Regions from separate parts of the Mycoplana sp. ABR4_002 genome, predicted to be linked through region 3. Evidence: predicted binding sites of a transcription regulator. Region 3 holds the regulator's gene; each other region holds the start of a gene.
The links. The regulator LexA, encoded in region 3, represses DNA repair genes until DNA is damaged. The targets are predictions, from matches to a motif close to TGTTCNNNNTGTGTTCNG.
Positions count from the first base shown of each region.

Region 1: the regulator LexA is predicted to act here: its motif matches at 6,456-6,473, upstream of ACXAGF_RS05975 (sel1 repeat family protein).
Region 2: the regulator LexA is predicted to act here: its motif matches at 4,373-4,390, upstream of ACXAGF_RS07610 (DNA polymerase IV).
Region 4: the regulator LexA is predicted to act here: its motif matches at 4,719-4,736, upstream of ruvC (crossover junction endodeoxyribonuclease RuvC).

Region 1 is NZ_JBSWVO010000001.1:1,251,980-1,259,778, reverse strand. Features, by position in the region: gene iolB (5-deoxy-glucuronate isomerase) at 1-486, shown strand, start outside; gene ACXAGF_RS06000 (polysaccharide pyruvyl transferase family protein) at 608-1,681, shown strand; gene ACXAGF_RS05995 (extracellular catalytic domain type 1 short-chain-length polyhydroxyalkanoate depolymerase) at 1,720-2,745, opposite strand; gene ACXAGF_RS05990 (acyl-CoA dehydrogenase) at 3,025-4,203, shown strand; gene ACXAGF_RS05985 (PilZ domain-containing protein) at 4,388-4,816, shown strand; gene ACXAGF_RS05980 (pyridoxal phosphate-dependent aminotransferase) at 4,974-6,095, shown strand; gene ACXAGF_RS05975 (sel1 repeat family protein) at 6,180-6,449, opposite strand; gene ACXAGF_RS05970 (DUF2147 domain-containing protein) at 6,958-7,299, shown strand; gene ACXAGF_RS05965 (glutathione S-transferase N-terminal domain-containing protein) at 7,399-7,799, opposite strand, start outside.
Region 2 is NZ_JBSWVO010000001.1:1,594,234-1,602,032, reverse strand. Features, by position in the region: gene ACXAGF_RS07640 (MFS transporter) at 1-318, shown strand, start outside; gene rpmG (50S ribosomal protein L33) at 421-588, shown strand; gene ACXAGF_RS07630 (PleD family two-component system response regulator) at 1,408-2,775, opposite strand; gene ACXAGF_RS07625 (response regulator) at 2,792-3,163, opposite strand; gene ACXAGF_RS07620 (DUF3572 domain-containing protein) at 3,305-3,601, shown strand; gene ACXAGF_RS07615 (hypothetical protein) at 3,601-4,257, shown strand; gene ACXAGF_RS07610 (DNA polymerase IV) at 4,394-5,680, shown strand; gene ACXAGF_RS07605 (L,D-transpeptidase family protein) at 5,794-7,089, shown strand; gene hutC (histidine utilization repressor) at 7,092-7,799, opposite strand, start outside.
Region 3 is NZ_JBSWVO010000001.1:2,022,737-2,030,535, forward strand. Features, by position in the region: gene ACXAGF_RS09835 (DUF1254 domain-containing protein) at 1-606, opposite strand, end outside; gene ACXAGF_RS09840 (helix-turn-helix domain-containing protein) at 789-1,460, opposite strand; gene ACXAGF_RS09845 (hypothetical protein) at 2,409-2,573, opposite strand; gene ACXAGF_RS09850 (GGDEF domain-containing protein) at 2,636-3,832, opposite strand; gene ACXAGF_RS09855 (patatin-like phospholipase family protein) at 3,972-5,054, opposite strand; gene ACXAGF_RS09860 (YMGG-like glycine zipper-containing protein) at 5,393-5,653, shown strand; gene lexA (transcriptional repressor LexA) at 5,854-6,564, shown strand; gene ACXAGF_RS09870 (ComEC/Rec2 family competence protein) at 6,545-7,799, opposite strand, start outside.
Region 4 is NZ_JBSWVO010000001.1:3,165,439-3,173,237, reverse strand. Features, by position in the region: gene ACXAGF_RS15150 (5-formyltetrahydrofolate cyclo-ligase) at 1-183, shown strand, start outside; gene ACXAGF_RS15145 (TIGR00282 family metallophosphoesterase) at 183-1,007, shown strand; gene ACXAGF_RS15140 (pyridoxamine 5'-phosphate oxidase family protein) at 1,041-1,577, opposite strand; gene ACXAGF_RS15135 (MBL fold metallo-hydrolase) at 1,754-2,590, shown strand; gene ACXAGF_RS15130 (YebC/PmpR family DNA-binding transcriptional regulator) at 2,798-3,544, shown strand; gene ACXAGF_RS15125 (LLM class flavin-dependent oxidoreductase) at 3,621-4,622, opposite strand; gene ruvC (crossover junction endodeoxyribonuclease RuvC) at 4,779-5,291, shown strand; gene ruvA (Holliday junction branch migration protein RuvA) at 5,398-6,015, shown strand; gene ruvB (Holliday junction branch migration DNA helicase RuvB) at 6,170-7,210, shown strand; gene ACXAGF_RS15105 (metallophosphoesterase) at 7,212-7,799, shown strand, end outside.

The DNA of each region.
Region 1 (7,799 bases), 770 kb from region 3:
GTCTGCTCGGCACCGGGCGGCGGCGGGCACAAGGCGAAGGCGATCCCGCCCGGCGCCCACCCGCAGATCGTGCGCGGCAAGGGCAGCAACGTCCGCCACGTGACCAACATCATGCCGGAGGACGACGGTTCGGCGCATTCGCTGCTGGTGGTCGAGGTGATCACGCCGGAGGGCCATACCTCCTCCTATCCGCCGCACAAGCACGACCGCGACGACCTGCCGAACGAGAGCCTGCTGGAAGAGACCTACTACCATCGCCTCAACCCGCCGCAGGGGTTCGCCTTCCAGCGCGTCTATACCGACGACCGCTCGCTCGACGAAGCGATGGCGGTGGAGGACGGCGACGTGACGCTGGTGCCGAAGGGCTACCATCCCTGCGCCGCCTGCCACGGCTACGATCTCTACTACCTGAACGTCATGGCCGGCCCGAAGCGGGTATGGAAGTTCCACAACGCTCCCGAGCACGAGTGGCTGCTGGCGCAGTAGCCGGCCAGGACGGCGGCGGTCGGCGCGGCCGCCGTCAATTCCCCGAATGCGCTCGACCGTGGCCGTGCTTGTGCTGTATGCACGCGCCAGCAAGCGCGGATGGCGGCGGGGGATGGATTTCTTGAAGACTGCGGTTCTGATCAATGACACCTCGACGAAGGCGCATCTCGGCTGCCGCGTCGTCGTCGGCCAGATCGCCCGGCTGGCGGCTGCGTCCGGCATCCGGATCACGGCCACCTCCTCGGTGCATGCCGACTGGCGCGAACACCCGCGCCTGATGGAGCGGATGCGCGCGGCCGATCTCGTGATCGTCAATGGCGAGGGCACGCTGCACGACAGCACCCGGCAGGCCATGGCGCTCGCCGCGGTCGGACCGTTCTGCCGCGACGCCGGCGTGCCGAGCGCGCTCGTCAACAGCGTCTACGAGCGCAACGACGGCGAGATCGCCGCCGCCTGCGCGGCCTTTGACCGGGTGTATGTGCGGGAAACGAGCAGCGCCCGGGCGGCGCAGGCCGCGGGCCTGCCGGTCGCGGTCGTGCCGGACCTCACCCTGTCCAGCGATGTCATGGCGCCCTTCCGCGCCAGACCGCGCGGCGCCGGCCTTGCCGTCACCGACAATGCCAACCGGTCGGTCGGCGGGCCGGCCCTCGAGGAAGCGCTGCGGCGTCAGAACGTCTCGTTCCTGCATCTCGACACGTCGGAGCCGCACAACCCCTTCATGGACGCGGCACTCGCGCCGGAAGTCGTGTTCATGAACACCGGCGAAGTGCCCGTGCCGCCGGCTCCGGCACACCGAAAGCCGGTCAGCGCCTTCCGCGCGTTCCGCAAGTCGCTGTTCAAGCCGCAGTTGACGCGGCGCATGCGGATGCTTGACGCGTTGAGCGCCCCGCTTAGCGCCACGCAGATCCTGAACCGGATCGCGACGTCCAACGGCCTCGTCGGCGGGCGCTTCCACGCCGTGTGCATGGCGATGCTGTCGGACACACCCTTTGCCGCAATGTCGTCGAACACCTCCAAGATGCGCGGCATGCTTACCGACGCCGGTGTGGCGCGTTTCCTGACCGACGATCCGATAGCGGCCTTTGACCTTCCCAGCCGCTGGACCGAGGCCGACAGAACGGCCGTCGCAGCCTATATCGCTCGGGCACGGCGGGAGGCGCAGGCGATGTTCGACGACATCGCCTCCCTGGCATAGCGCCAGCATCGAGAACGAGGCCGGGCGCGACCGGCCTTTCAGCTGCGGCGCGACAGCAGTCCCCAGCCTTTCGCGATCTCCAGCGTCGACGAGAAGCCCGCCTCCAGCATGAACGGCTGCAGCTCGCGGGCATAGCCGCCGCCCCTGCCCCGCGTCACCGGCGTGCCGTGGCCGACCCCGGCCAGACGGTGGAACGTCACCCGGACACGGCCGTCCGCATCGCGCCAGCGCTGCGTCTTGCGTCCCCGGCTGCGTGCCTCGGCGAATCCGGCCGGCTCGAGCCCGTGGACGTCGAGCCATTGATCGACAAGCGCCTCGGCGTTGGAGATCGATACGGTCTCGTCCGACGTGCCGTGCCAGACCGAAACGGGCGGCCGGGCCGCAACCTGCGGCGCGGCGGCGCGCACGAGGTCGCCCCACTGCGCGGGCGAGCGCTGCGGCGCCTGTTCCATCGCCGCGAGCGCCCGGCGGGCGTCGCGGGCGGCCCCGAACGGCAGGCCGGCGATAATCGCGCCGCCGGCGAACACCTCCGGGTAGCCGGCGAGCATGGCCGCCGTCATGGCGCCGCCGGCGGACAGGCCGGTAATGTAGGTGCGGCCGCGGTTCGCGCCGGTGCGGGCGGCGATATGGTCGATCATCTGGCGGATCGAGGCGAGTTCGCCGCGATCGCGCGTCACCTCGCTGGGACGAAACCAGTTGAAGCAACGGCGCGGATTGTTGCTGTCCTTCTGCTCGGGATAGAGCACGGCAAAGCCGCATTCGCGGGCAAGGGCGGCCCAGCCGGCCGCCCGGTCGTAGCTGGCCGCGGTCTGCCGGCAGCCGTGCAGCACGACGACCAGCGGCGCGCCCGGCTTCAGGCGGCCGGGAACATATTCCAGCATGCGCAGATTGCCCGGATTGGTGCCGAACCCCCTGGTTTCGGTCAGGACCGGCCCGTCGGCGCCGCCACGCCGCCTGTGGCGGATCCCCGGCTCGAACTCCCGCAGGAACGGCCGGAACAGTTCGCCGAAGCGCTCGGGGCTGAAAAACAGCCCGCCCATCGATCGTCTGAAGCGATCCCGCATCCGCGCATCTCCTGTCGTTTGCCAATTTCCCTCGTGACAGCCACAGGGGACATAATCATGGCTGGCGCCGGAAAAAGAACGATTCGGCCCCGTTTTCGCACTCTCATTCTGCCGGCGCATCAAGCCATGCGGAATTACACAAAGCGCAAGCGAGGTCGATTCGTTCCGGGCCTTTCGGCAATCGCCGTCCTGATGTAGCACTCTTGCAACGACACGACGGCAGAGGACCCCGCGATGAGCGCACATCACCAAGCAACCCCGGAACAGGCGCGCGCGAAGATGGCCGCCTTCGACTGGGAGGATCCCTTCCTGCTCGAGGACCAGCTCACCGACGAGGAGCGGATGATCCGCGACGCCGCCCGCGCCTACTGTCAGGACAAGCTCGCCTCGCGCGTGCTCGAGGCCAACCGCCACGAGATCTTCCACCGCGAGATCATGACCGAGATGGGCGCGCTCGGCCTGCTTGGCCCGACCATCCCGGAGGATTTCGGCGGCGTCGGCGCCAACTACGTCTCCTACGGCCTGGTCGCCCGCGAGGTCGAGCGCGTCGATTCCGGCTATCGCTCGGCCATGTCGGTGCAGTCCTCGCTCGTCATGCATCCGATCTTTGCCTATGGCACCGACGAACAGCGCAAGCGCTATCTGCCGAGGCTCGCCTCGGGCGAATGGGTCGGCTGCTTCGGCCTGACCGAACCTGACCACGGCTCGGACCCTTCCTCGATGGTGACGCGAGCGAAGAAGACCGATGGTGGCTATCTGCTTTCCGGCGCCAAGAACTGGATCACCAACTCGCCGATCGCCGACATCGCCATCGTCTGGGCCAAGTCCGAGGCGCATGACGGCAAGATCAAGGGCTTCATCCTCGAACGCGGCATGAAGGGCTTCGAGACGCCGAAGATCGAGGGCAAGTTCTCGCTGCGCGCCTCGATCACCGGCATGATCATGATGCAGGACGTATTCGTGCCGGAAGAGAACCTGCTGCCTGAGGTCTCCGGCCTCGCCGGGCCGTTCGGCTGCCTCAACCGCGCCCGCTACGGCATCGCCTGGGGCGCCATGGGCGCGGCCGAGTTCTGCTGGCATGCGGCGCGCCAGTACACGCTGGACCGCAAGCAGTTCGGCAGGCCGCTGGCGCAGACGCAACTGATCCAGAAGAAGCTCGCCGACATGCAGACGGAAATCTCGCTCGGGCTGCAGGGCGCGCTGCGGCTCGGCCGGCTGTTCGACGAGCACCGCGCCTCCGCCGAGCTGATCTCGCTGATGAAGCGCAACAACTGCGGCAAGGCGCTCGACATCGCCCGGGTCGCCCGCGACATGCACGGCGGCAACGGCGTTTCCGACGAATACGGCGTCATCCGCCACGTCATGAACCTCGAGGCCGTCAACACCTATGAGGGCACGCACGACGTGCATGCGCTGATCCTCGGGCGCGCGCAGACCGGCCTGCAGGCGTTCCAGTAGGGCCGTCCGGACCACCGGGCACGGGGCGGCGGCGCCAGTCGGTGCACGCCGCCCCGCCCCGGACAACGCGTCAAAATTGCAATACGTAAAATTTTACACGTCACGTTCAACCATTCCCAACCTCTCGCTGCGACACTGGCTCCCGATTGTCATCGGGTCGTGGTGCCCGTTTCCGGGAGTGGACATGGTGGAGCTGGTCGACAAGCGACAGAGCGGCGGTCTCTACGAGCGCAAGTGGGAGCGGTTCCGGGTCAGCCGCCAGGGCATGCTGGTCTCGGTGGGGCTCGACCTCGCCGCGCCTAAGTCGCGGAGCTGCCAGCTGATCGACATCTCCCAGGGCGGCGCCAGCTTTTCGGTCAACACCACGATCGGGCTCGGCCAGCATTACTATCTGTCGATCGTCGGGATCGTGGCCAGGATCGGCTGCGCCGAGGTCTATCGCAGCGAGCACCGCGTCGGCGTGCAGTTCATCAAGGAGATCGACGAGGAGCTCCTGCACGAGATCGTCCGCGCCGACTACTTCACCGGCGGCGTCGCTCCCCGGAAGAAGGAGGCGCCGGCGCCCTACCTGAAGGGTGTGGAACGGCCGCGCTTCGACTTCCAGGGCAACTGACCCCTGCGGCAGGCCGAAAGCCTCCCGCACGTCGAACGGGACACCTGCCGGCCCTAGCCGGGCCGGGCCTATTTTCAAACACGCGCAGGATGCTCTAGTCTGGCCGGCTCACGGCGGCACCGCCGCCTCTCGTGTCCAACAAAGGTATTCGCACACCATGTCCGGCTTTTCCCGCTTCACCCCCACCGTCAACGCCCTGCCGTCCACCGTGCCCTTCGTCGGGCCGGAGGCGATCGAACGCCAGCGCGGGGTGAAGATCAGGGCGCGCATCGGCGCCAACGAGAGCGGCTTCGGCCCCGCGCCGTCGGTGCTGGAAGCGATCCGGCGCGCGGCCGGCGAGACCTGGATGTACAACGATCCGGAGAATTTCGAGTTGCGCGAGGCGCTGGCCCTGCACCACGGCGTCTCTCGCGACAACATCGCCATCGGCAACGGCATCGACGGCCTGCTCGGCGAGGTCGTGCGGCTCGTCGTCGAGCCCGGCACGCCGGTGGTGACCTCGTTCGGCGGCTACCCGACCTTCAATTATCACGTCAACGGCTATGGCGGACGTCTCGTCACGGTGCCCTACGCCGACGACCGGGAGGATCTCGACGGCCTGCTTGCCGCGGCACGGCGCGAGGACGCCCCGCTTGTCTACCTCGCCAATCCCGACAATCCGATGGGCAGCTGGTGGGACGCCGGCAGCGTCGTGGCCTTCGCCCGGGCGCTGCCCGACCGCAGCCTGCTCGTTCTCGACGAGGCCTATTGCGAGACGGCGCCGGCCGGGTCGACGCCGGCGGTCGAGGCGCTGATCGGCCAGCACAACGTGTTGCGGATGCGGACCTTCTCCAAGGCCTACGGCCTTGCCGGCGCGCGTGTCGGCTATGCGATCGGCACGCTTGGCAATGCGCAGGCGTTCGACAAGATCCGCAACCATTTCGGCATGCCGCGAATCTCGACGGCGGCAGCGCTGGCGGCGCTGGAGGACCGGGGCTACTTGCGCGACGTCCTCGGCCGCATCGCCACCGCGCGCGAGACGATCGCCGCGACCGCGACCGGCAACGGCCTCAAGCCCCTGCCCTCGGCCACCAATTTCGTCGCGATCGACTGCGGCCGCGACGGCAGCCATGCCCGCGCCGTCGTCGACGGGCTGATGGAGCACGGCGTGTTCGTGCGCATGCCGGGCGTCGAGCCGCTGAACCGCTGCATCCGCGTCAGCGTCGGCCCCGAGGCCGAGCTGGCGCTGTTCGACGAGGCGCTACCGAAGGTATTGAGGGCGCTTGGCAGCAGCCGGTAGGCAGCAGGGCGTCGTTGGACAGCGAGACCCCTGCAAGGTCTAAGTTTTTTCGCTCCTACCGCCTACCGGTGGCCCGCCCCTCGGTCAATGCGTCGTCATCCAGTCGCGGGCGGCGCGCAATGCCAGCGCCAGGTCGCCCTTGGTCATGGTCGCGGCGAGATCGGCGCGCAGCTCGGCGGCCCGATCACACCCCTTGATGGCGGCGATGTTGAGCCATTTGTGAGCGGCGACCAGATCGACGGCGCATCCGCGCCCGGTCGCATACATGAGACCCATTTCGCAGAACGTGTCGGCGCGGGTCTCGCCGCCCATCATGGCGGCCATTTCGGTGTTTCGCATTTCGAAGCGTGCCATTGTCATTGTCCCTGTCTTGTTCGTCTTCTTGTGCATTCGCCCTGTCTTGCGGGCCTTTCGAAGCCGTGCCGTCTTCTGCGGCATTCGGTCTTCGAAGACCTTTGCGGCCGGTTTTTCCCCGTGCTCGTCTTATGGCCCCACTATGCCGGCACGCTTTCAACGGGTACTTAAAATGCATGCTTAATTTGCGACAAACAAAGTTCAAACACTTGGTAAACTTGGGTTTTCGTTAAGCATCGCACAGGCTGGAACAGCGTCGATCCGCTTCAAATTTTACGGAATTTTCAACTTCCGATTTCAACCAATCGCTAACCACGAAACCGATCGCCGGATGGGGCGGGCACGCAATCCGCTTGCCGAAACGACCGAAGACGGCGGAAAAACCGCAGGGCCGCGGCGAAAGGCGATTTACCCTTACGTGTGCGTCATATAGCCTGCGCCGGCGTCGGAGGAGGCGCACGGGCCGCGGCCAAGGCGGCGGCCGGCCCGGAAAACAGGAGGAAGAGACATGATGCGCATGGCCATTCTGGGCGCGGCCCTCGGGCTCGGGCTCTCTGGCGCGGCCCTGGCCGCCGAGCCGATCGAAGGCGACTGGAAGACCGCAAGCGGCGAGACCGCGGCGATCGCCAAATGCGGCGGCGGCTTCTGCATCACTCTGAAAACCGGCAAGTTCGCCGGCAAGCGGATCGGCGAGCTGTCGGGCGCCGGTGGCGAATACAGCGGCTCGATCACCGATCCGGCCGACGACAAGACCTATAGCGGCTCCGGCTCGGTCAACGGCAACTCGCTGCAGATGAAGGGCTGTGTGCTGAAGGTCTTCTGCAAGTCGCAGAGCTGGTCGCGGCTCTGACCCGTTCGGCGGTGCCGCGCGAACGAGGCGCGGGGCACCGCGCGACGAGAGCCGGCCGGTCCCCACCGGGACCGGCCGGCTCCTGCGTTCAGGGGCGGCTCAACGGGCGCGCTGGTTGAACAGGACCGCCTGGGCTTCCTTGTCCTCGGCGAAGCTCTTCTGGCGCTCGCGCTCCTCGCGGCCGACCTCGATGCCGCGCTGGACCGCAGGCCGGGCGAGAACGGCATCGAACCAGCGCTTCAGGTTGGGGAAATCCTCCAGCGTCTGGCCCTGGTTCTCGTAGGGCCGCACCCAGCCGATGCTGGCCATGTCGGCGATCGAATAGTCGCCGGCGAGGTAGTCGCGGTCCGCCAGCCGACGGTCCATCACGCCGTAGAGCCGGTTGACCTCGTTGGTATAGCGGTTGATGCCGTACTCGATCTTCTCCGGGGCGTACAGCCGGAAGTGATGGGCCTGGCCGGCCATCGGCCCGAGCCCGCCCATCTGCCAGAACAGCCATT
Region 2 (7,799 bases), 430 kb from region 3:
GCGGCGGCGCTCCCGCTTCTGTCGCACAACTGGCTGCTGCTCGCGACCGTGCTGCTGTTCTGGGGGGGCTGCGTGTCCGGCCTCTACACCGTCGGACTCAGCCATCTCGGCTCGCGCCTGCACGGGGCGGACCTCGCCGCCGCCAACGCCGCCTTCATCTTCTGCTATGCGGTCGGCACGGTCGCCGGCCCGCAGGTGATCGGCGCGGCCATGGATGTGGCCGGCACCGACGGATTCGCCTGGTCCATCGTGTTCTTTTTCGGCCTCTATGTCGCCCTTACTCTCGCGCGCATCGCGTTCCGACCGAAACGGGCTTGACTTTTCGGGCGCGATTTGTAGTTTCGCGCCACATTTGGAATCCCCACGCCGTGGAACCGGACTGGTCGTCCACGGCTTCGTTTTTGTAAAGGCAGGACGACCATGGCCAAGGCTACCACCATCAAGATCAAGCTGCTGTCGACGGCCGACACCGGCTACTTCTACGTGACGACGAAGAACAGCCGCACGATGACCGAAAAGATGACCAAGACCAAGTACGACCCGGTCGCACGCAAGCACGTCGAGTTCAAGGAAACCAAGATCAAGTAATCTTTGTTTCGCACGGCCGTTTCGAAGGGCGTGTCGCGAGAGCGGCGCGCCTTTTTCGTTGCCTCGCCAGCGGAAGGGCCGCCACACACCGGGTGGGATTCGATGAGTCTCGGGGGAAAACCACAACGCCGCCTCCTTTCGGGGGCGGCGTCGAATGGGGGCCGGCTGGGGATGACCACGGCACGAGGATTCCGCTTATGTCGTCACCAGCCGGCCGACCCCACGACCCAGGAGATGCGGCGGACCTAGCATCATGGGGTAACCGGTACGGAGCTTTTCAGCCCGTTCTTGATAAGAGGATTGCGCGAAATTAAAAAAAAATCAACGAAATCTTCGGCCTCCCGGCGGCGGGCCGGCAGCTATAGTTAATCCGATTGCCTTCACCACAGGGAACTCAGGCGGATAAAACGTTATTTGTCACAACAAAATTCACCGGCGAATTCAACAACCCCCAGATGCATTCCACCGGCATTGAAAATCCTGACGCTAGGTGACCCCCATTCACGTTGCGGCTCGAAGAGCTTGAATACATTAGCAAACGCGAACAGTAATATGAATTGCAAAAATTTGCCTATACATCTCTTTTCTCGGAGACCGGCACAACACAAGGGTTAGCCGGTTCCGCGGCGGCAAGGCCCGCGGCCGAATTTGACCGGTGATCAGTTTTACCGAAAAGACAAGAGCGAAACCTGTGGATAACGCACGGGACGGCACCACTGTGTCGCCACCGCCACGGTCCCGGTGCGGCACCGACGGGGCACACCGCGCCGCTGCTGCCGGTCGAGCCCGCCGGTCAGGTCGCAGGATTGACGGACTGCGCTACGCGGCCGCGGCGACGACGCGGTTGCGGCCGGTGCGCTTGGCTTCGTAGAGTGCGGAATCGGCGCGCTTCATCAGGGCCTCGGGACCATCGCCATGCGGTAGCAGCGTGGCGATACCGATGGAGGCCGTGACCTGTAAGGCGGCGCTTACGCCCTGGATCCGGAACGGCTCCTGTTCGATGGTCAGCCGCAGCCGTTCGGCGACGGCAGCGGCGGTCTCTGCCGGCGTATCGGGCATGACGAGCACGAATTCCTCGCCGCCGTAGCGGCAGGCCAGGTCGGCCCCGCGCACGGCGGTGCGCAGGCGGCTCGCGAACTCGCGCAGGACCGCGTCTCCAACGTCATGACCGTAGGTGTCGTTGATCAGCTTGAACCGGTCGATGTCGGTGATGCAGACGGACATCTGGCGGCCGCGGGCCGTGGCCCGGTCGATCAGGATCTTGAGATGTCCGTCAAGGTAGCGGCGATTGTGCAGGCCGGTCAGGCCGTCGGTCACTGCCAGCTCGATCGACTGCGTGACGCTGGCGCGCAGGCGGTCGTGGTAACGCTTGCGGCGGATCTGCGTCAGGCTGCGCGCCAGAAGCTCGTTCGGTTCCACCGGACGCATCAGGTAGTCCGTCACGCCGAGGTCGAGCGCGCGCACCACCATCTGGTCGTTGCCCTGTTCGGCAATCAGGAGGATCGGCAGGTAGCGCGTCCGCTCCAGGGACCGCAATTGCGAGCACAGGCGCAAGGGGTCGCAATCGTCGAAGTTGGAATTGACGATGACCAGTTCGAATCCGCCCTCGGCCGCCTCGAACAGCGCCGCCTGCGGATCGGACATGCAGGTCACGTCGGCGATCAGCTTCAAGGCGCGGACGATGCGCTCCTGCGAGCTCGCGCGGCCGTCGACCAGCAGCACCGCCCCCGGCTCAAGACCGAGGGTGCCGGCCTGCTCCGGCTCCATGCCGAGCGCCTCGGCGGTGGCCGCGCGTACGCGCAACTCGTCGGTCAGCGTCTTCAGGCGCACCAAGCTCTTCACCCGCGACATCAATTGCAGGTCGTTGACCGGCTTGGTGAGAAAATCGTCGGCCCCGGCCTTCAGGCCCCGGACCCGGTCCGAGGGCTGGTCGAGCGCGGTCACCATCACCACGGGGATATGCGCCGTGCGCGGATTGTCCTTGAGCCGCTCGCACACCTCGAAGCCGTCGATCCCCGGCATCATCACGTCGAGGAGGATGAGATCGACCTGGGTGCCCTCGCAGATCGCCAGCGCGTCGTGACCGTTCATGGCGGTCAGGACGTCGAAATATTCCGCCAGAAGCCGAGCCTCCAGCAGCTTGACGTTGGCGGGAATGTCGTCAACGACGAGAATGCGCGCTGTCATCCGTCCCGCCCCCGCCTCACGCGTCGCCCAGATAGGTCTTGATCGTCTCGATGAACTTCGGCACCGATATCGGCTTCGATACGTAAGCCTCGCAGCCGCCCTGCCGGATGCGCTCCTCGTCGCCCTTCATGGCAAAGGCGGTGACGGCAATGACCGGAATGACGTGCAGTTCGTCGTCCTCCTTCAGCCACTTCGTCACCTCGAGGCCGGAAACCTCGGGCAGCTGGATGTCCATGAGGATGAGATCGGGGCGGTAACGGCGTGCGAGGTCAAGCGCCTCCATGCCGTTCCGCGTCTGGATCGTCGTGTAGCCGGATGCCTCGATGAGGTCCCGGAAGAGCTTCATGTTGAGCTCGTTGTCCTCGACTATCATCACCTGCTTCGGCATTACACTTCCCTGCCCCTCACTCCAGCCTTGCAACGCCCCAAGAGAGATATAAGTTGCGGCAATGCCGAATTCACCCAGCATGATGGCTGCGATGCTAGCGGCATTAGGTTGACTAAAAGGTAACAATTTCTGGAAATTGCCATGCAACGCCAAAAAGATACGCCGGCATCGGACGCGGAAACCACGGCGATCGCCGTGCTCAGCTGGCTTGCGGGCGAACCCGAACTGCTGTCCCGTTTTCTGGCACTTACCGGCGTCGACCCGTCCGAACTGCGCGCGGCGGCGACAAATCGCGGCTTCCTCGCCGGCCTGATCGACTTCCTCATGGGCCACGAGCCGACGCTGGTGGCGTTCTGCGAGGCAAGCAGCACAAAACCCGAAGAGGTTGTGCGCGCCCACGCCGTACTCAGCGGCGGCGCACCCGGCGGCGGCTGGTGATGGCGGCCGGACCGGCCGCGGCGCAGCGCATCCGGCTGGCCGACCGTCCGCTCGTCGTGTGCGACATCGACGAGGTCGTCCTCGAATACCTTTCGCCCTTCGGCGCCTTCCTGCGCTCGCGTGGTCACGACCTCCTGCCCCGCTCCTTCCGGCTGCACGGCAACATCGTCGAGACCGCGACCGGCGCCACCGCGCTCGATGCGGTGGTCGACGCACTGCAGGAGGATTTCTACGCCGCGCAGGAGGAGTGGCAGACGCCAGCGGCCCTTGCGGTCGAGACGCTCGCCGCGCTTGGCCGCGACGCAGACGTGGTGTTCCTGACCGCCATGCCGCCGCGGCACGCGCACGTGCGCAGGCGCCTGCTCGACCGCCTCGGGCTGACCTATCCGATGATCGCGACGGAGTCGGCGAAGGGCCCGGTGGTGCACGCGCTGCACCGCGCCAGGCCGCTGCCGCTGGCCTTTGTCGACGACATCCACCACAATCATCGCTCGGTCCAGGCGAACGTGCCGGAGGCCATGCTCGTCCAGCTCATGGCCAACGAGGTCTTTCGGGCGATGGCGCCCGATCCGGGCCAGGCGATACGGCGGGCGAAGGACTGGCGCGACGCCGAACGCCTGATCCGGGCCCATTTCGGATGTCCGGCGCGGTTCTGACGCGCCGTCGCAATGTCTGTCGTGCCGCGGTGCCGGCGCGGCGGCGTGGGCCGGTTCCATGCCTACCCCTTCTGCTGGGTCTTGAGACTCGCGAGCTTAGAAGCTAATCTGCCGATGTTCAATATTTGTTCCCATCATGCAGCACGACGAGACGCGCCATCCGGGATTTTGCCGCGATTGCCTTGCCGGGCAGCCGCCGGCCCAGCGCCGCTGCCGGCAATGCGGCAGCCCGCGCCTGCTCTACCATGACGAGCTCTACGGCCTGACGCTGGCGCATATCGACTGCGACGCGTTCTACGCCTCGATCGAAAAACGCGACAATCCGGAGCTTGCCGACAAGCCGGTCATCATCGGCGGCGGCAAGCGCGGCGTCGTCTCCACCGCCTGCTACGTCGCGCGCATCCACGGGGTGCGCTCGGCGATGCCGATGTTCAAGGCGCTGGAGGCCTGCCCGCAGGCCGTCGTGATCAAGCCGGACATGGAAAAGTATGTCCGCGTCGGGCGCGAGGTGCGCACGCTGATGCAGGACCTGACGCCGCTGGTCCAGCCGCTCTCGATCGACGAGGCCTTTCTCGAACTGAAGGGTACCGAGCGGCTGCACCACGACCCGCCGGCCCGGGTGCTGGCCCGCTTCGTCCAGCGGGTGGAACGTGAGATCGGCATCACGGTGTCGGTCGGCCTGTCCTACTGCAAGTTCCTGGCCAAGGTCGCCTCCGACCTGCAGAAGCCGCGCGGCTTCTCCGTCATCGGCCGGGCGGAAGCACTCGAGTTCCTGAGGTCGAAATCGGTCCGGCTGATCTGGGGCGTCGGCAAGGCCTTCGCCGAGACGCTGGAGCGCGACGGCATCCGCGAGATCGGCCAATTGCAGACGATCGAGGAGAGCGAGCTGATGCGCCGCTACGGCCTCATGGGCAAGCGCCTATTCCACCTGTCGCGCGGCCAGGACGATCGCGAGGTCCACCTGAACGACGCAGCCAAGAGCGTATCGTCCGAGACGACCTTCTTCGATGACATCGCCGCCTACGACGACCTGGTCACCCACCTGCGGCGGCTGAGCGAGCAGGTGGCGGCGCGGCTGCGCAAGGCCGGCATCGCCGGGCACACCGTCGTGCTGAAGCTGAAGTCCGCCGACTTCAGGAGCCGGACGCGCAACCGCAAGCTGGAGGACCCGACCATGCTCGCCGACCGGATCTTCCGCATCGGCATGGACCTTTTGAAGAAAGAGGCGGACGGCACCAAGTTCCGCCTGATCGGCATCGGCGTCACCGACCTCTGCGACCCCCAGCGCGCCGATCCGCCCGATCTCGTCGACCCCCTCGCCGGCCGCCGCGCGGCGGCGGAGGCCGCGATCAACGAACTGCGCGACAAGTTCGGCAAGAAGAGCGTGGAGACCGGCTACACCTTCGGCAAGGACCGGCGGTAACGATACGCCGCGGTTTTGCTTGCGCCGCCGCGACGATGAGCGATCATATAGGCTTCCTTAAAGGTGAGGCGCTAGCCTCGGCAGACCCCCAGTATCGCGTAAGGACGGGACACATGCTTTTGCGCCTCGCCACCGGGATCGGACTGCTCGCCCTGACGGCCACCACCGCGCTTGCCGGCGCGACCGAAGGGCCGCTGCAGGTCATCGTCTCGCGGGACCAGCAGACGTTGAAGGTCTATGACGGCGAGGCGATGGTGGCGAGCAGCCGCATCTCCAGCGGCATGGGCGGCTACACGACGCCGACCGGCATCTTCTCGATCCTGGAGAAGAAGCCGATGCACCATTCCAACATCTATGACGAGGCGCCGATGCCGTTCATGCAGCGGCTGACCTGGTCCGGCATCGCGCTGCACGCCTCCGACCACGTGCCGGACTATCCCGCCTCGCACGGCTGCGTGCGCATGCCGCCTAAGTTCGCCAGGCTGCTCTTCCGGATGACCCGCATGGGCGGCCATGTCGTGATCACAGGCCGCGAGGTCGAGCCGCGGGCGATCCGCCACCCGGCCCTGTTCGATCCGGAAAGCCCGCTGACCGACACGGCGCTGCTGTCGGATGCGCTGCTGCGCCCGGCCCTGCTGGAGACGGCCACCGACGCCGCCGCGGTCGTCACGAGCGATCCGGCGCCCGCCGAGACGTTCGAGCGAAATCCGCCGGACGATCCGGTCCGCATCCTCGTCACCCGCCGCACGGAGAGCGACACGCTCCGGGACGTGCAGGACCTGCTGAACGGCCTCGGTTTCGATGCCGGCGAGCCGGACGGCAAGCACGGGTCGCTGACGATCGCCGCCATCAGCGCCTTCCAGACCGCCGAGGGCCTGCGTGTCGACGGCACGTTCACAGCGATGCTTGCCGAGGCGGTGTTCCGCAAGGCGGGCCGCGACCTGCCGCCGAACGGCAAGCTGTTCGTGCGCAGCAATTTCGCGCCGATCCTCGAAGGAAACGTCACCATCGTCGAACCGCAGCTCGAGCTCGGCACCCATTTCCTCGTCGCCCGCGACGTCAGCGGCAAGCATGTCGACTGGCTGGGCGTGACCATGGACAACGACCTGCCCTACGCAGTGCGCAGCCGCCTCGGCATCAAGGACCCCGGCATCGTCGAGGTGACGACCGCGCAGGATCCGATCGCCGCAGCGCTCGACCGCATCGTCATCCCTCACGACCTGCGCCGGCAGGTTGCCGAACTGGTCGGCGTCGGCGCCTCGATCACGATCGCCGACGGCGGCTACGAGCTGGAAACGGGAAAAGGAACCGACTTCATCACACTGACCAACGCCAACGGCTTCCGCTCGCCCTTCGCCCCTTCGACAAAGCTGCGCAAGAAGGAATCCTCGGTACTGACGATCCCGTGAGTTCAGCTCTTGGGGTGGGTTGGCGCGAATTCCGCCACCAGTTCATGGCTCTCGCCCGGATAGGTCAGCCGCACATGGGTGATGTAGGCGCCGCCGCTCCAGGTGCGGCGCTCGATTACGAGGCAGGCGGAAGCGGGCGCAATCCGCAGGGTCTCGGCGACGCGCGGCTCGGCGCCCACCGCACGGATACGGTGTTCGGCGGCGCTCCAGGGCACCTGGCCGAGCAGCCACTGGCCGGGGGCTGAAGTGCTGAAAGGCTCGCTGGCCGCCTCCGGCACCGAGGCCAGGTTGATCAGGCGCTCCTCCAGGCAGAACGGCCGCGCGCCGGCGTGATGCACGGCGACGAGGTCGAGCAGCCGCGCGCCCGGGGCCAGGTCGAGCAGCTTGCGCTCCGCCGGCTTGGGCGCCCGTTCCGCGCGCGACAGGCGCTCATAGCGATAGGGCAGCCCGAGGCCGCGCACCTCGGCCTCGATGTCGTGAATCTCGAGCACGGCGGATTGCGCCTGCGGCTGGGTGACGAAGCTGCCCGACTTGCGCCGCCGCTCGATCAGGCCGCGCTTCACCAGTTCGGTGATCGCCTTGTTCACCGTCATGCGCGAGCAGCCGTACTGCTCGGTCAGTTCGTGCTCGAAGGGAATGCGGTATCCCGGCGGCCAATCCCCGGACAGGATCCTGCCCTCGACGTCCTCGAGAATGCGCTGGTGCAGCGA
Region 3 (7,799 bases):
GAAGGCGCGTAGGAAGATGAAGAGGTTGTTGGTGCCCGAGCGATAAACGTAGTAGCCCTCCGGCACGTCGCCCTCGTAGCCTGGCGGCAGGACGAGAAACTTGCCGCCCTTGCCAGCATCCGGTCCGGGCAACCCGACATCTCCCATGAACTTGCCGCCATCGACCGGGATCGGCCGCTGCCAGAAATCGAGCAGAATGCCCTGGAGATTCGGGGGGGCTTCGAAAACGATAGGCCCGGTCTCGCCCATGTCGACGTAGCTCATGGCGTAGATCACGTCGGAGTTCGGCGTGGTCACCAGTGTCTTGGTATCGAGCCGCTCCTTCCAGACCGGCAAGACGTTGTAGCCGGCTCCGAATACCTGTTCGGAACCGAACTTCATGCCCAGCGTGTTGATGAGCGGCATTGCCCAGAGATAGGCCTGGGTTGCCTGCTGGAAAAGAAGCTCGTCCCTCAGCGTCTGGGCGGTCTCGGCCGTGGGACGGTTCTGCTCGAACGGCAGGTTGGCCAGATCATTGAAGCGTGCCTGCTCGGCCAACGCGGACCCCGCCAGTCCGAGTGCCAGGAATGCAGCGGTCACCGACGAAAATGCGACTATGCGTTTCATGATGCTCGGCCTTCTGCTGATTGGCGTTCCAATGCTGATGTGCCGGATTTTGAGCAGACTAGGCGCTGGACCTGCAGGCGGCTATGCGTTTCTTGCCAAATTCAAAGCCAGACGCCCGAGACCAGGCAATCGGATCGCGCGATGACGGTTGCGTTCGGCTTTTCTCCGCGGAGGTTGCCAAACTAAGGGACGGCTGGAGCTCTTGGAAACGCGGCCAGCGTTTCGCTGGGCAGCTCCCCGAACATTTGGCGATACCAGCCAGCCAGTTTACCCAGTTCGCTGATGCCCCAAGCATTTGCCACCACCGCGATCGTGCATGCCCTTTCATGGTCGCTAGCGAGGCCCTGCCATATTCTGTGGAGCCTGAGGCGTCGGACGTAAGTTTGCGGAGTGTCATCGAAGATGTCGGCAAAAGCGCGGTAGAGCGTACGACGTGACGCGAATGCGGCGGCGGCGATGTCATCAAGAGCTATCGGCTCCGCAAGATGTTCGACTATGTGGGCTCTTGCCCGCGCCACGATCTTCGCATGGAGATGGGTGTTTGCCCGGCGCTCCTGCTCATGAGGTGGACGACCGAGATGCTTGATAAGCGCTCGCAGGAGCATCGGCCCCAGATCGGGCCGCGCCGGGCGGCCAGCGTGGGCGTTGGAGAACTCGGCGGCAAGCGCGGTGACCGCCTCTGGCAACATCGATTGACTGTGGATCCCGGTTCCGCCAAGCGCAGCCTTGTCGAGCACCATTTCGTATCGTGCAGCTTCCTGCTCAAGCTGATCAGCGGAAATAGTCGCTACGGCGTACATGGAACCTGGCGCATAGAGAGAATCGTGCTCGTCACCGCCGTGATAGATGGCCACGTTTCCGGTCTTGACCTCGGTGAAAGAGTGCCAGGACGACCCGGGCAGCCTCAAACCAAGACCCAACGAAAGCGTGTCTGGCGACAGGGGTCCGCGGAGCGCCACACGTCCGCCTATGAAGCCGCTGCTATATGTTACACTGCACTGCTCGGAAAATATGAGGCTTCCAGAGAGCCTGCCACACGCCATCTGTGTGGCTTCCATCCCGGCCCCACGCACTGCGTCCGACAAATCTTCGACTTGTGATATCTCGATCCGTTGCCAGTGACTTGCGATATGCTGCAGCCTTCTCTCCATCCCGAAACAGCCCCCGGTGTCGGATCAATCTCCTGCAACTTAGACTACGTGAGGTCTGCTGCCTCGAAGGGCTACTTAGAGGAGCTTTCAACGGTGTCCAGAGGACCTTCGGTCGATTGCAGCGGCCGGCCAATGTGGCGCTCAAGGGTCGAACCGCTGTCACATTGACCGGTCGGCTAATTTGAAGTGCCCCTCGGATCGATACTCTTGATTCTCTTTGGCTCCGGGGATGCGGCCAGCGGCCCTTATCTTGGAACTGCTCAGGCTCTGTTGTTGATACCCTAGCCGCCGTTGAACGACCGCCTTCCCCACGCTGCGCGACGGTACCGCCTGGCCAAATGTCCAGCCGCCTGCCAACCGGTGTCCGAGGTCCCCCGGGCGCCGAGACGGCGCTCATCGATGCGGCACGACGATCCTGCCCGGCCCGCGCACACGAAGCCAGTGGCGCCGGCATCCGCTGGCGCACGACCGTAGACGATCTCGTCCAGTGCTCTGGCGCGATATGCCATCGGCGAACCGGCGCCGACGTGAACGGCGTTTCGTCGGATTGCCTACGCAAAAGCCGGACGATGAAGTCGCGAAAGAACGGACTTGCCATGGAATCGGCCCGGCGAGACCAACTGGCCGCAGAAGCGACCGGTCATCGGCGCGCTAGAGGCCGACGCCGCCGACCCATCGTTCGACCTCGGAGCGAAACGCCTTCGCCTGCTCCCTGGCCTGTGCCCAGCCGGCTTGAAGATACTGCCCCCCCGTTGCGACCTGATCGGCCGCGACAAGCCCACACAGCAGAATGAACGTGAACAACAAGAAGCGCATGGCGCTTATCTTGCCCGCAATTGATTTAGAGTTCGCTAAAGTCGACTGGAGACGGTTGACGTTCAGGCCGAACGGGCGAGCGCCCTGACGGCACGCGCATGTTCGGCGACGGCGACCGAAACCCGGTTCCGTCCGTCGCGCTTGGCCGCATACAGGGCTTCGTCGGCACGTCCCATCAACGCTTCGACGTTTTCGCCCCCGACGTGCTCGGCAATGCCGATGCTGACCGACACGGCATGCGAGGGCGGCACGCCATGATAGGATCCGGCGGCGAAGGCCTTTCTCAGTTCGTCGGCAAAGGCCGTCGCCGCAACCAGCGGCACGGAAGGCAGGACCGCGACAAATTCTTCCCCGCCGAGCCGTCCAATAGCGCATCCCGTGTCGTGCGAGGCCCTACGCAGGACATCGGCGAGTCCCTTTATCACCGCGTCGCCCACCCCGTGCCCGTAACTGTCGTTGATCGCCTTGAAATGATCGATGTCGAACAGCATCAGGACAGCCGGGCGAGACGGGCCGGCATTCTCGAGCAACCGACCGGCCGCGGCGAACAGCCCACGACGGTTGGCGATGCCCGTCAAGGGATCGGTGAGAGACTGTTCGGCGAGTTCCTTCATCAGGTCCGTCGTGATTCGCAGCAGAAAAAGCAGGGCCGTGGCGAACCAGGACAGCATCGCGAACAGCTTGAACGAGACGATCCAGAATGAGCCGGCAATCTGTGCTTCCTCCTGCAGCGGCCCCTCGTAGAGATAGGAGATCATCGGCCGCGCCAGCAGCACCACGGCCGAGACGGCGAACGTCGCAATCGTCAGGCGGTCCAGCCTGTCGGCTTCCGCCCGCCTCGCCATGACCCGTACGGCGAGCAGGAACATGATGGCCGCCCCCGCACTGGATACGAGTCCGCGCCCCACGATGCTCGGTGCCACGACGCCAAGCCACACACCCCCGATGCTCGTCACCAGGTAGATCGGCACGAGAATGCGATCGCATGTCCGGCCGGTATGGCGAAGGATCGCCCCGCGAACCGCAAAGAATGCGACCCCGACGAGAAACATGTTCGCCGCAACCGAGACCGGCGCGGCGTTGTCGATCAGGATTCGCGCGATGTCGAGAGACGATCCGACCGCGGCGCAGCCATAGGCCAGGAACCAGTTGAAGACATAGAGCCGCTGCCGCTGGCGGTGCCAGAGCGCGAGGAACGTGATCGACAGGGTTGTGGAAATAACCGGGAGAATTGCGGAAAGCAGGTAGGACTTGTCCATGCCGACATCAAAGCAATGTTGAAAAATGACTTTCTGAATATGGCGCCGACTATGGTTGCCGACGGTTACGAAATTGCCAACGTCGCCGCCCGAAGCCCTTCCTCCGGCGGAGCATCGCATGATGCATGAACCTGGCGCCCTACAGGTAGCGGGCGCGGATATCGACTGTCGAACGCTTGCCGATCGCGTCGTAGTTGCCCGCCAGCCAGTCGTCCGCGCACTGCCGGCCGCGGTCGCGCAGGTCCAGCAGCGCGCTCCAGTCGGCGTTGAGCTTGCTCGAGGCGCTGAGACCCCGCATCGTTTCGTCGTCGGAGATGCTGTGGACGAAGATGCGTTTCAGGCCAAGCGCCTTGCCGGCCTCCGACTCGATCAGGTCGGTGACGAAGGCGATCGCCCGCATCTCCCGCATCAGCGAGGAGTTGAAGCTGATCTCGTTGATTCTGTTCAGGATCTCTGTCGCACTGCGCGGCAGCTCCGACCGCTCGAGCGGATTGATGTGCACCACCAGCACATCCGGCGTCTCGCAGCCGTAGATCAGCGGGTAGATGGCGGGATTGCCCATGTAGCCGCCGTCCCAGTAGGCTTCGCCGTCGATTTCGACCGCCTGGAACAGAAATGGCAGGCAGGCCGAGGCCAAAACGGCGTCGATCGAGATCTCGTCGTTCGAGAATACCTTGACCTTGCCGGAGCGCACGTTGGTCGCGCAAACGTTCAGCTTGATCGAGCAGCGCGACCTGCGGATCGCATCGAGGTCGATCGACTCCTCCAGCACGGAGCGCAGCGGATTGTAGTTCAGCGGGTTGAACTGGTAGGGCGACAGCAGCCGCGTCACCATGTCGAACAGGACGAAGGCGGGCGAATGGTCGAGCGTCTTCGACCCCGTCATCCGGTCGAGCAGGCTCGGCTGCAACGGACTGAAGGCGGCCGCTTGGCTGATCCGGCGCCAGAAGGCCTCGAGCGCCTGTTGCGCTCCGGGCCGACCGCCGTCCGCCAGCCCGTAGGCCAGCACGACCGCGTTCATGGCGCCGGCACTGGTCGCAACGATGCCCTCGTAGGACAGGTCGCGCTCATCCAGCAATCGATCGAGCACGCCCCAGGTAAACGCCCCGTGCGCGCCCCCGCCCTGGAGCGCCAGATTCACGGTCCGTGGCAACCGCGATCCGACCGAGGAGGATCCGGTCTGGCCCTCGTCCGTCAGGTCCAGCTTGGCACGTTCGTCCATGAAATTCTTCCACTCGTCGGCGCGACGCCGCGTCCGATAATACGCCCATAGTCGCGCCGACGCATCCGATCAAGGACTACCCCTGGCCCTACCCGGCCATGGGACGATGCGCGCCGGCAAATGGCACGCCGGCCAAGCTGCAGCCAGACAACGACAATTTGCGCCCACCCGCCCTAGGTCCTCCCCTTCTCCGCCCTATATCTTCAAAGGGTCCGCGCACAGCCACGCCGCAAGAGCGTGGCGCTGGCTGTGGTCGAGCGGGACCGCGACCACGTTACCAAGCTCGGGCCGCGTCGGGCCGGCGTGATTAACTGCCAACGAGAGAGGAAGGAAAGCGCATGATCAGGATTTCCATTTTGCTCGTTCTGCTCGGGATTGCCGCGGCGGGCTGCACCCCGACCGAAAAGGGTGCAGGCATTGGTGCCGCGACCGGCGCAATCGTCGGCGGCGCGATCACCAACGACGTTCGCGGAGCGGCGATCGGCGCGGCGATCGGCGGTGTATCCGGGGCGGTGATCGGAAATGTGGCCGGCCAGCCTGGCCAATGCTACTACCGCGACCGTTATGGCCGGCGCTACGTCGCCGCCTGCCCGCGGTAGGCATCCGGCCTCCTCCAAGCGGGCAATCGGCCCGGTCAAGGCGCCGACCTGCGGCGCCTTCGCCGGGCCGGCCTGCGCAAAGAAAACCGCGCTGCGGCAATAACTTCACGCCGTGTTCACGAAATTTTATCCACTTGCGGAACACATTGGGAACAGATAGTGTCCGTTCTGGATTTGTTTCGATTCTGGGTGAAAAGCCAATGCTGACCCGCAAGCAACAGGAACTGCTTCTTTTCATCCACGAGCGGATGAAGGAGACCGGGATCCCGCCGTCCTTCGACGAGATGAAGGACGCCCTCGATCTCGCCTCGAAATCCGGTATCCATCGGCTGATCACGGCACTGGAGGAGCGGGGCTTCATCCGCCGGCTCCCCAATCGCGCCCGAGCGCTCGAGGTGATCAAGCTGCCCGAGGCCTATTCGCCAAGCCCTGCAGGGCGTCGCGGGTTTTCGCCCTCGGTCATCGAGGGCAGCCTCGGCAAGCCGGCCCCTGCCCCGGCCACAACGGCCGCTGCCGGCGTGGAAAGCTCCGTGTCGGTGCCTGTGATGGGTCGCATCGCGGCCGGCGTGCCGATTTCGGCGATCCAGAACAACACCCACGATATCGCCGTGCCGATGGAGATGCTCGGCGCCGGAGAACACTACGCTCTCGAGGTTCGCGGTGATTCGATGATCGAGGCCGGCATCCTCGACGGTGATACCGTCATCATCCGCAACGTCAGCGCGGCCAATCCCGGCGAGATCGTCGTCGCCCTCGTCGACGACGAGGAGGCAACGTTGAAGCGTTACCGCCGCAAGGGCGCCTCGATCGCGCTCGAGGCTGCCAACCCGGCCTATGAGACGCGCATCTTCGGACCCGACCGGGTCAAGATCCAGGGCAAGCTGGTCGGACTCATCCGCCGGTATCAGTGATCGGCGCTGCCGCGGGCGTTTCGAACGTATTCGACCGCCAGTCATACAGCCGGTGGCGGCTCCAGGGACGCCCGAGAGTCGTCACCGCGGTGCGAACATTGTAGCCGATCACGCCTGACGGATCGGTCACCGGTGCGATTTCAAGCGCACCGGTCCGGCGCAGGCTGCGAGCCGTGATCAGCAGGGCCCCCGACCGGCAGGCGCCGGTGCGCAGGTGCTGGGGGGCCACGACGAAGTCGGCGGCGTCACAGGCGCTGCCGAGATGGACCGGATCCTCGAGGGCAATGACGCGCCAGCCCGCCTGCGCAACGCCGGCGCACCATTCCCCCCGACGGCAAACGAATCGCCGCTCTCTGGTCGCAACGGCAAGCGCCGCGCGCAGGTCCGCGTTCGCCGCTGTTGCCGCGCCCCCGCCGGTCATCACTTGCCGGCCAGGGGCAATGGCGTCCCCTATCCGGTCCGGGCGTCCACCCGTTTCGCGCGGACTGTCGTTGTCGCTGCGCCCGTCGCCGGAGCGTTGCGCACCGGAGACCGTTCGCTCCCCCGCCTTCTGCAAGGCCGGCGGGCGGTGGTCGCCGAGGCGAAGCGCGCGTCGCCACTGGTCGTAGATGAACACCGGCGGCCGCGGGCGGTTTGTGGCCACCTCACCCGCCCACACGAGCGCGACGAGCCTCCCGTCCTCCGAAACGAGCAGTTGAGCCGCCGGTTCCGGGCGTCCGCAAAGCGCGACCCCGGCGCCGATCGCCAGCGGTGCGACCGCCAGCAAAGCCAGCCGCGACCGGAACAGGCAGATCAAACCGCCGCCGGCGGCGACCAGCGCGAAAGCCAGCGGTGGAAGCCGTCCGGTAAGCAGTTCGCCACCCCAACCGGCAACCCAGCCAGCCAGACCGATGACGCGGTCGATTCCCCAACCCATGATCGCCAGCGGCACGGCGTCGAGGCGGAGAGGCATCAGCAGCATGGCCACGACCGCCATCGGCATGATCACCACGGAAATGACCGGCATGGCGAGCAGGTTGCCAGCCAGCCCGTAGGCCGGGATCCGGTGGAAGTGCCCGACGGAGTAGATCAGGGTCGCCGCGCTACCGATCAACGAAGACAGCATCACGCCGCCGAGGAACCACGTCGCGATCGCCGACGGGCCCCAGCGGCGGGCCGGTCGCGAGCTGTCGCCGAGGGGCCGGCGATCGCGCCAGGCCGCATAGCCGGCGACCAGCCCGAGGGTCGCCGCATAC
Region 4 (7,799 bases), 1.1 Mb from region 3:
GCCGGTCACTACGACCGCGCCATCGACCGGTTGCGGGCAAGGGGATTGACGCCCAGGCTGATCGGCATCGCCTTCGACTGTCAGGAAGTGGCGTCGGTGCCGGCCGAACCGCATGACGTGGCGCTCGACGGCGTGCTGACCGAGAGCGGTCTGCGCCTTTACAACGGACAAGGAAAAACCTGATGCGCATTCTCTTTCTCGGCGACCTGGTGGGCAGGACCGGCCGGACCGCGGTCTGGGAGCGCCTTCCGGGACTGATCGCCGATCTCAGGCTCGATTTCGTCATCGTCAACGGCGAAAATGCCGCCGGCGGCTTCGGCATCACCGAGGAGATCTTCCAGGAGACGATCAATGCCGGCGCCGACGTCGTGACGACCGGCAACCACGTCTGGGACCAGAAGGAGGCCGTCACCTTCGCCGGCCGGCACGACCAGTTCCTGCGACCGGCGAACTATCCGCCGGGAACGCCGGGACGCGGCTCGAACCTCTATTTTGCCAGGAACGGTGCGCGGGTGCTCGTCGCCAACGTCATGGGCCGCGTGTTCATGCACCCGGAACTGGACGATCCCTTCACCGCCGGCGAAGCGATCCTCGCCTCCTGTCCCTTGGGCGAGCAGGCTGATGCGATCGTCTTCGACTTCCACGCCGAGGCGACGAGCGAGAAGCAGTGCTTCGGCCACTTTGTCGACGGGCGCGCCAGCGCCGTGATCGGCACCCACACCCATGTGCCGACCGCCGACTGCCAGATCCTCAATGGCGGCACGGGTTACATGTCGGACGCCGGCATGTGCGGCGACTACGATTCCTCGCTCGGGATGGAGAAGGAGGAGCCGCTCAACCGCTTCATTTCGAAGATGCCGAAGGGGCGCTTCGAGGCGGCGAGCGGCCCGGCCACGATCTGCGGCGTCGGGATCGAGATTTCCGACCGCACCGGACTGGCAGAGCAGATCGCACCGCTGCGCATCGGCCCAAGGCTTGCGGAGACGGTTCCGGCGTTCTGGTCCTGACCGCGTCGGGCCGGCCGGCCGCGCTGGCGAGCATCAGCTCAGCCAGTTGCGCGGTTGGCTCGGCTCGTTGCTGAACACGACGTGCGTGCGAACACCGATATCGGGCTCGGAATCGCCGCTGAGGTTGGCCTTGGCGATCTCCCAGCCGAATTTCAGCGCGTTGCCGGTCGAGGCCCAGATGGCGGCGTCGTCGAGCCGCAGCGCCAGGAGGGTCATGGTCGGATCGTCCTTGCCGCGGTCGAACCAGGCTTCCACCACCGAGTTCCAGTATTCGTCGATCTTGGCAGGGTTCCGGTCGACGCTGATGTGCCCGGCAAGGCAGGCATGATAGTCGTGGTCCTTGCCGACGACGCAGAAATGGGCCCGTGCGCCCGAGCCTATCGCGTCAACCAGATCAGTGTCGTTCTTGGTGAAGAACCAGATCGTGTCCGCCTGGCGATCAAGCTGCGGCGCCATCGGCTGCATGTGCATCCGGTCGCCTTCAAGGCCGAGCATGCCTGCGTCGATCCGATCAATCTCGTCGAACAGCTGCTCCTTCGGATTTGCCCGGGCTTTGGAAAGGCTGGCCATCGAAATACTCCTTTCTTGCACTTGAACCATGCTGGCTCGAACGAGCCGAGGTGGGTATTGTTCCGCCGCGAACCCGCTCGCTGACGGCATCGTGATCGCGCAGGCGTCGCGGCCGGCTCGACCTTGCCTGCGGCTGCAGGCATAGTTCCGGCGGTCGATGATCGGAGCTGTCCATGATGCCCGCCCGGTTCATTCTCTCGCTTGTTGCCCTGTTCGCCGGGATCGCAGCCGCGTCCGCGACGGGCGCGCAGGAGACTGCAAGACCCGTCAGCCAGTGCCAGATGATCGCGCAGGGGCTGCCGGCGATGGTTTTCGCCAGCTTCTCGCCGGCGAACACGGCGGAAACGATCCAGGCGCAGTCCGACGAGACGGTCGAGATCACCTATGTCGGCCACTCGACCTTCTTCATCGAGACGCCGGGCGGCGTAAAGATCGCGACCGACTTTAATGGCTGGTACGCTCCGCCGTCGCTGCCGACGGTGGTGACGATGAACAGGGCCCATTCCAGTCACTACACCCTGGCGCCGGACCCCGGCATCAAGCACGTGCTGCATGGCTGGCGCGACGATGGTGCTGCCGCCGACCACGACCTCGTCGTTGGCGATACCTATGTGCGCAACGTGCCGACCGACATCCGCAGCTGGGGCGGAGCGATGGAGGAAAACGGCAATTCGATCTTCATCTTCGAGGTCGCGGGCCTGTGCATCGGCCATCTCGGCCATCTCCACCACGAACTGACGGACAAGCAGTTCGCCGAGATCGGCCGCCTCGACGTGGTGATGGTGCCGGTCGACGGCGGGTTGACCCTCGGGGCCGAAAGCATGAGCGGCGTGGTCGAGCGGCTGCGTTCTGCGCTGATCCTGCCGATGCACCGCCGTGGCCCGCCGATCGCCGAGTTCCTTTCCATGTTCGAGGAGGACTTCGACGTCTCCTTCGCCGACACCGACAACGTGACGGTGTCGATCCGCTCCCTGCCGAGGCGGCCGCTGATTCTTGTCCTCAAGGGTGTCTGAGTCTCGGCCTGATCAACCACATGGCTGCACGAATTTGCCCGGCCTGCTGGACGGGGCGCGCCAATGAAACTATAAGGCGCCAATTTCCAACATCGGAGCCGCCGGACCGGGCTTGACGCGTATGGGTGCGCTTCCGAACCGAAATCAATGCGCGGTCGGTTCCTAGAGAGCGGCTCTTGCCGCCGCGCCAAACAGTGCAGGGGTGCCATGGCAGGCCATTCTCAGTTCAAGAACATCATGCATCGCAAAGGGCGCCAGGATGCTGTGCGCTCGAAAATGTTCTCCAAGCTCGCGCGCGAGATCACCGTGGCCGCCAAGGCGGGGATGCCCGACCCGGCGATGAACCCGCGGCTGCGGCTGGCGATCCAGAACGCCAAAGCGCAGTCGATGCCGAAGGACAATATCGAGCGCGCGATCAAGAAGGCCTCCGGCGGCGATGCGGAGAACTACGAGGAAGTCCGCTACGAGGGCTACGGCCCGGGCGGCGTCGCTGTGATCGTCGAGGCGCTGACCGACAACCGCAACCGCACCGCCTCCTCGGTCCGCTCCACCTTCACCAAGGCTGGCGGCGCGCTCGGCGAAACCGGCTCGGTGTCGTTCTCCTTCGACCGCGTCGGCGAGATCACCTACAAGCTGTCGGCCGGCGACGGCGACAAGATGATGGAGGCGGCCATCGAGGCCGGCGCCGACGACGTCGAGACCGACGAGGACGAGCACACCATCTACTGCGCGTTCGAAAGCATCGGCGAGGTATCCAAGGCGCTCGAGGAGACCCTCGGCGAAGCCGAGACGGTCAAGGCGATCTGGAAGCCGCAGAACACCGTGCCGGTCGACGAGGAGAAGGCACAGTCGCTGATGAAGCTGATCGACACGCTCGAGGACGACGACGACGTGCAGAACGTCTATTCGAACTTCGAGGTCTCCGACGAGGTGCTGGCGAAACTCTCGGCCTGACCGCATAACACCGTGACGAAGGATGGCCCGCGCCCCGAAAGGCGCGGGCTTTTCGTTTGCCGGTCCCGTAGGCCGATCAGGCGGCGCTGGCAAGCTTGCGGCGGACCTCGGCGAAGAGACGGACCGAGTTCAGCCGTGCTTCGAAATCGAAGACGGGCATCGAGATGATGAGTTCGTCGGCCTTCGTGGCATCGAGAAAGGCGGCGATCTTTTCCTGCGCCGTCCGCAGACCGCCGACAACCGCATATTGCAACGTGTGGTCGACCATGATGCGTTCGTTTTCGCTCCACAGACCCTCCATGCTGTCGACCGGCGCGGGGAACACGGTGGGGGCGCCGCGGCGCAGCGCGACGAACGACTGCTGCATCGAGGTGAACAGGTGGCGGGCCTCTTGGTCCGTGGCTGCGGCCACGCCCATCACGCCGACCATCACGTGCGGCTTGTCGAGGTGGGGCGACGGGGTAAAGCGCTCGCGATAGATCTCCAGCGCCGAGAACAGCATGTCCGGGGCGAAATGCGAGGCGAAGGCGAAGGGCAGGCCAAGCATGCCGGCGAGGTGAGCCGAATAGTGACTGGAGCCGAGCAGCCAGACCGGCACGTTGCTGTCCGCGCCGGGCACCGCGACGATCTTCTGGCCCGGCTGGATCGGACCGAGCAGCGCCATCAGGTCGACGACGTCCTGGGGAAAGTCGTTGGCCGCCGCTTCGAGGTTTCGGCGCAGGGCGCGGGCCGTGGCCATGTCGGTGCCAGGCGCGCGGCCGAGGCCCAGGTCGATGCGGCCGGGAAACAACGCCTCGAGCGTGCCGAACTGTTCGGCGATCACCAGCGGCGAGTGGTTGGGCACCATGATGCCGCCGGAGCCGACGCGGATGGTGTTCGTCCCGGCTGCGACGTGCTGGATGACGAGGGCAGTCGCCGCGCTGGCGATGCCGCGCATGCCGTGGTGCTCGGCCAGCCAGAAACGGCTGTAGCCCTCCCGTTCCGCCTCCTGCGCCAGCCTGCGCGAGCTGGCCAGCGACTGGGCGACCGTGCCGCCTTCGATGACCGGAGAGAGATCAAGGATCGAAAAGGCCGCCATGGTCGCCTCGTTGTGAGCAAAATTGAACTGCGAACCATGTAGGTTCAATTTTCTCAATTCCAAGCCTGGGTCCGCGTTCCGCCGGCCCAGTCTGTATGTTTTTGTTTTGTTCACATTTCGCTGGCAGGGTCGCGTCATGTTCACTAGGGTTCGACCATGCAAGGCACGATTCGCATCATCGGTATCGATCCGGGGCTCCGGCGCACCGGCTGGGGCGTCATCGAAATGCTCGGCAACTCGCTGCGTTTCGTCGCTTCCGGCACGGTGATGTCCGACGGCGAGATGGACCTGGCTTCGCGGCTGTGCCAGCTTCATGATGGGCTGGCCGAGATCGTGCATGCCTATCGCCCGGACGAGGCGGCCGTCGAACAGACCTTCGTCAACAAGGACGCGACGGCGACGCTGAAGCTGGGGCAGGCGCGCGGCATTGCCATGCTGGTGCCGGCGCGGGCGGGCTTGCGGGTCGCCGAATATGCTCCGAACGCGGTGAAGAAGGCGGTAATCGGCGTCGGCCACGGCGAGAAGCAGCAGATCCACATGATGCTGAAGGTCCTGATGCCAAAGGCCGAGTTCAAAGGCAACGACGCCGCCGACGCGCTCGCCATCGCCATCTGCCACGCGCACAATCGCAACAGTCTGAAGGGCCGGCTGGCGGCGCTGGCGGGCTAGTTTGTTCTTGACATGCCCTGATGCCGGATATCGACCCTGTTCCCGGCAGCCGACCTGATCACGCCGGAGACCCATCCATGACGACGCCAACGACGAGGAATGCCCGATGATCGGCAAGTTGAAGGGCACGATCGACGAGATCGGCGAGGACCATGTCGTGCTCGACGTGCACGGGGTCGGCTACGTCGCCTTCTGCTCGGCACGGACACTGTCCAGACTCGGTTCGGCCGGCGAGGCGGCGGTGCTGTTCATCGAGACCTATGTGCGCGAGGACCAACTGAAGCTGTTCGGCTTCCTGTCGGGGACGGAGCGCGAGTGGTTCCGCCTGCTGCAGAGCGTGCAGGGGGTCGGGTCGAAGGTAGCCCTGGCGGTGCTGTCGACGATGACGCCGGGCGAACTCGCCAATGCGATCGCGCTGCAGGACAAGACGTCGGTGTCGCGTGCGCCGGGCGTCGGGCCGAAGGTGGCGGTGCGCATCGTCACCGAGCTGAAGAACAAGGCGCCGGCCTTTGCCGGCGAGGCCGGGCCGGCGATCGGGTTGAAGCAGGAGATCGGCGAGGGCGTCGCACCGGCGCCGGTCGCCGACGCCGTCTCGGCGCTGACCAATCTCGGCTACTCGCGCGACCAGGCGGCAAACGCGGTGGCCGCGGCGCTGAAGAACGGCGGCGAGAGCGCCGACAGCGCCAGGCTGATCCGCCTCGGGCTGAAGGAACTGGCGCGGTGACTTCCTTGTCGCGGCGGAATTTCCTATCATCGGACGCGTTCGAAGCAGAGTGCGCGGAGACCTTGTCGGCCTTTGTGACCGCGACCGGCCGCACCACGATCAAGACACGCGAGGCGACGGCGGCAGGCCGCATTCCCGGAATGGAACTTCTGACATGACCGAAGTCGCACGGCTCATCTCCTCCGAACGACGCGGCGAAGACATCGACGCCGCGCTGCGCCCGCAGACGCTCGACGACTTCACCGGCCAGGCGGAGGCACGCGCGAACCTGAAGATCTTCATCGAGGCGGCCAAGAACCGCGGCGAGGCACTGGACCATGTGCTGTTCGTCGGCCCGCCGGGGCTCGGCAAGACGACGCTGGCGCAGATCATGGCAAAGGAACTCGGCGTTAATTTCCGCTCGACCTCGGGGCCGGTGATCGCCAAGGCCGGCGACCTTGCCGCGCTGCTGACCAATCTCGAAGAGCGCGACGTGCTCTTCATCGACGAGATCCACCGGCTCAATCCCGCGGTCGAAGAAATCCTCTATCCGGCGATGGAGGATTTCCAGCTCGACCTGATCATCGGCGAGGGGCCGGCGGCGCGGTCGGTCAAGATCGACCTGTCGAAGTTTACGCTGGTGGCGGCGACGACGCGGCTCGGGCTGCTGACGACACCGCTGCGTGACCGCTTCGGAATTCCCGTCCGGCTGAACTTCTATACCGTCGAGGAACTGGAATCGATCGTGCGTCGCGGCGCCCGGCTGATGGGGCTCGGCATGACCGACGAGGGTGCGCGAGAGATTGCGCGCCGCGCCCGCGGGACGCCGCGCATCGCCGGACGCCTGCTGCGCCGGGTGCGCGACTTCGCCGAGGTGGCAAAGGCCGAGGCAGTGACGAAGGCGATCGCCGACGAGGCGCTAACGCGGCTCCTGGTCGACAACATGGGTCTCGACCAGCTCGACCGGCGCTACCTGTCGATGATCGCTCACAACTTCGGCGGTGGGCCGGTCGGCATCGAGACCATCGCCGCCGGGCTGTCGGAGCCGCGAGACGCGATCGAGGACATCATCGAGCCCTATATGATCCAGCAGGGCTTCATCCAGCGCACGCCGCGCGGCCGGGTGCTGACGGCGAACGCCTGGAAGCACCTGGGGCTGCAACCGCCGAAGGACCTCGAAGCAACGCAGTTCCGGCTGTTTTCCGAGGAGAGCTGACGTGATCAGCCGGCGCGGACTGCTGAAGACCCTGGGCGGCCTCGTCTTCACCGGCTTTGCCACCACCAGCTATGCCTTCGGCATCGAGCCGATGCTCCGGCTCCACACGGCGACTTACCGGCTGCAGCCGTCGAACTGGCCGGAAGGGCTGAAGCTTCGCATCGTCGCGCTTGCCGACATCCACGCCTGCGAGCCGTGGATGAGTGTCGCGCGCATCGCACGCATCTGCGAGGCCGCCAACGCGCTGGACGGCGACCTTGTCGTCTTGCTGGGCGACTACGCGTCCGGGATGAACCTGGTGACCAGCTACGTTCATTCCAAGGACTGGGCGAAGGCCATGTCCGTTCTGCGGGCACCGCTTGGGGTCCATGCCGTCATGGGGAACCACGACTGGTGGGAGGACCTTGCGGCGCAGGCGGCCGGGGGCGGCGACACGTTCGGGCACCGCGCCCTGAGGGAGGTCGGCATCTCCGTCTACGCCAACACGGCCAGGCGGCTGGAAAAGGACGGGCATGCCTTCTGGCTGGCCGGGCTCGAGGACCAGCTTGCACTAAGGCCGGGAAAGCGCTGGGGACGTAAGTCCTTCGCC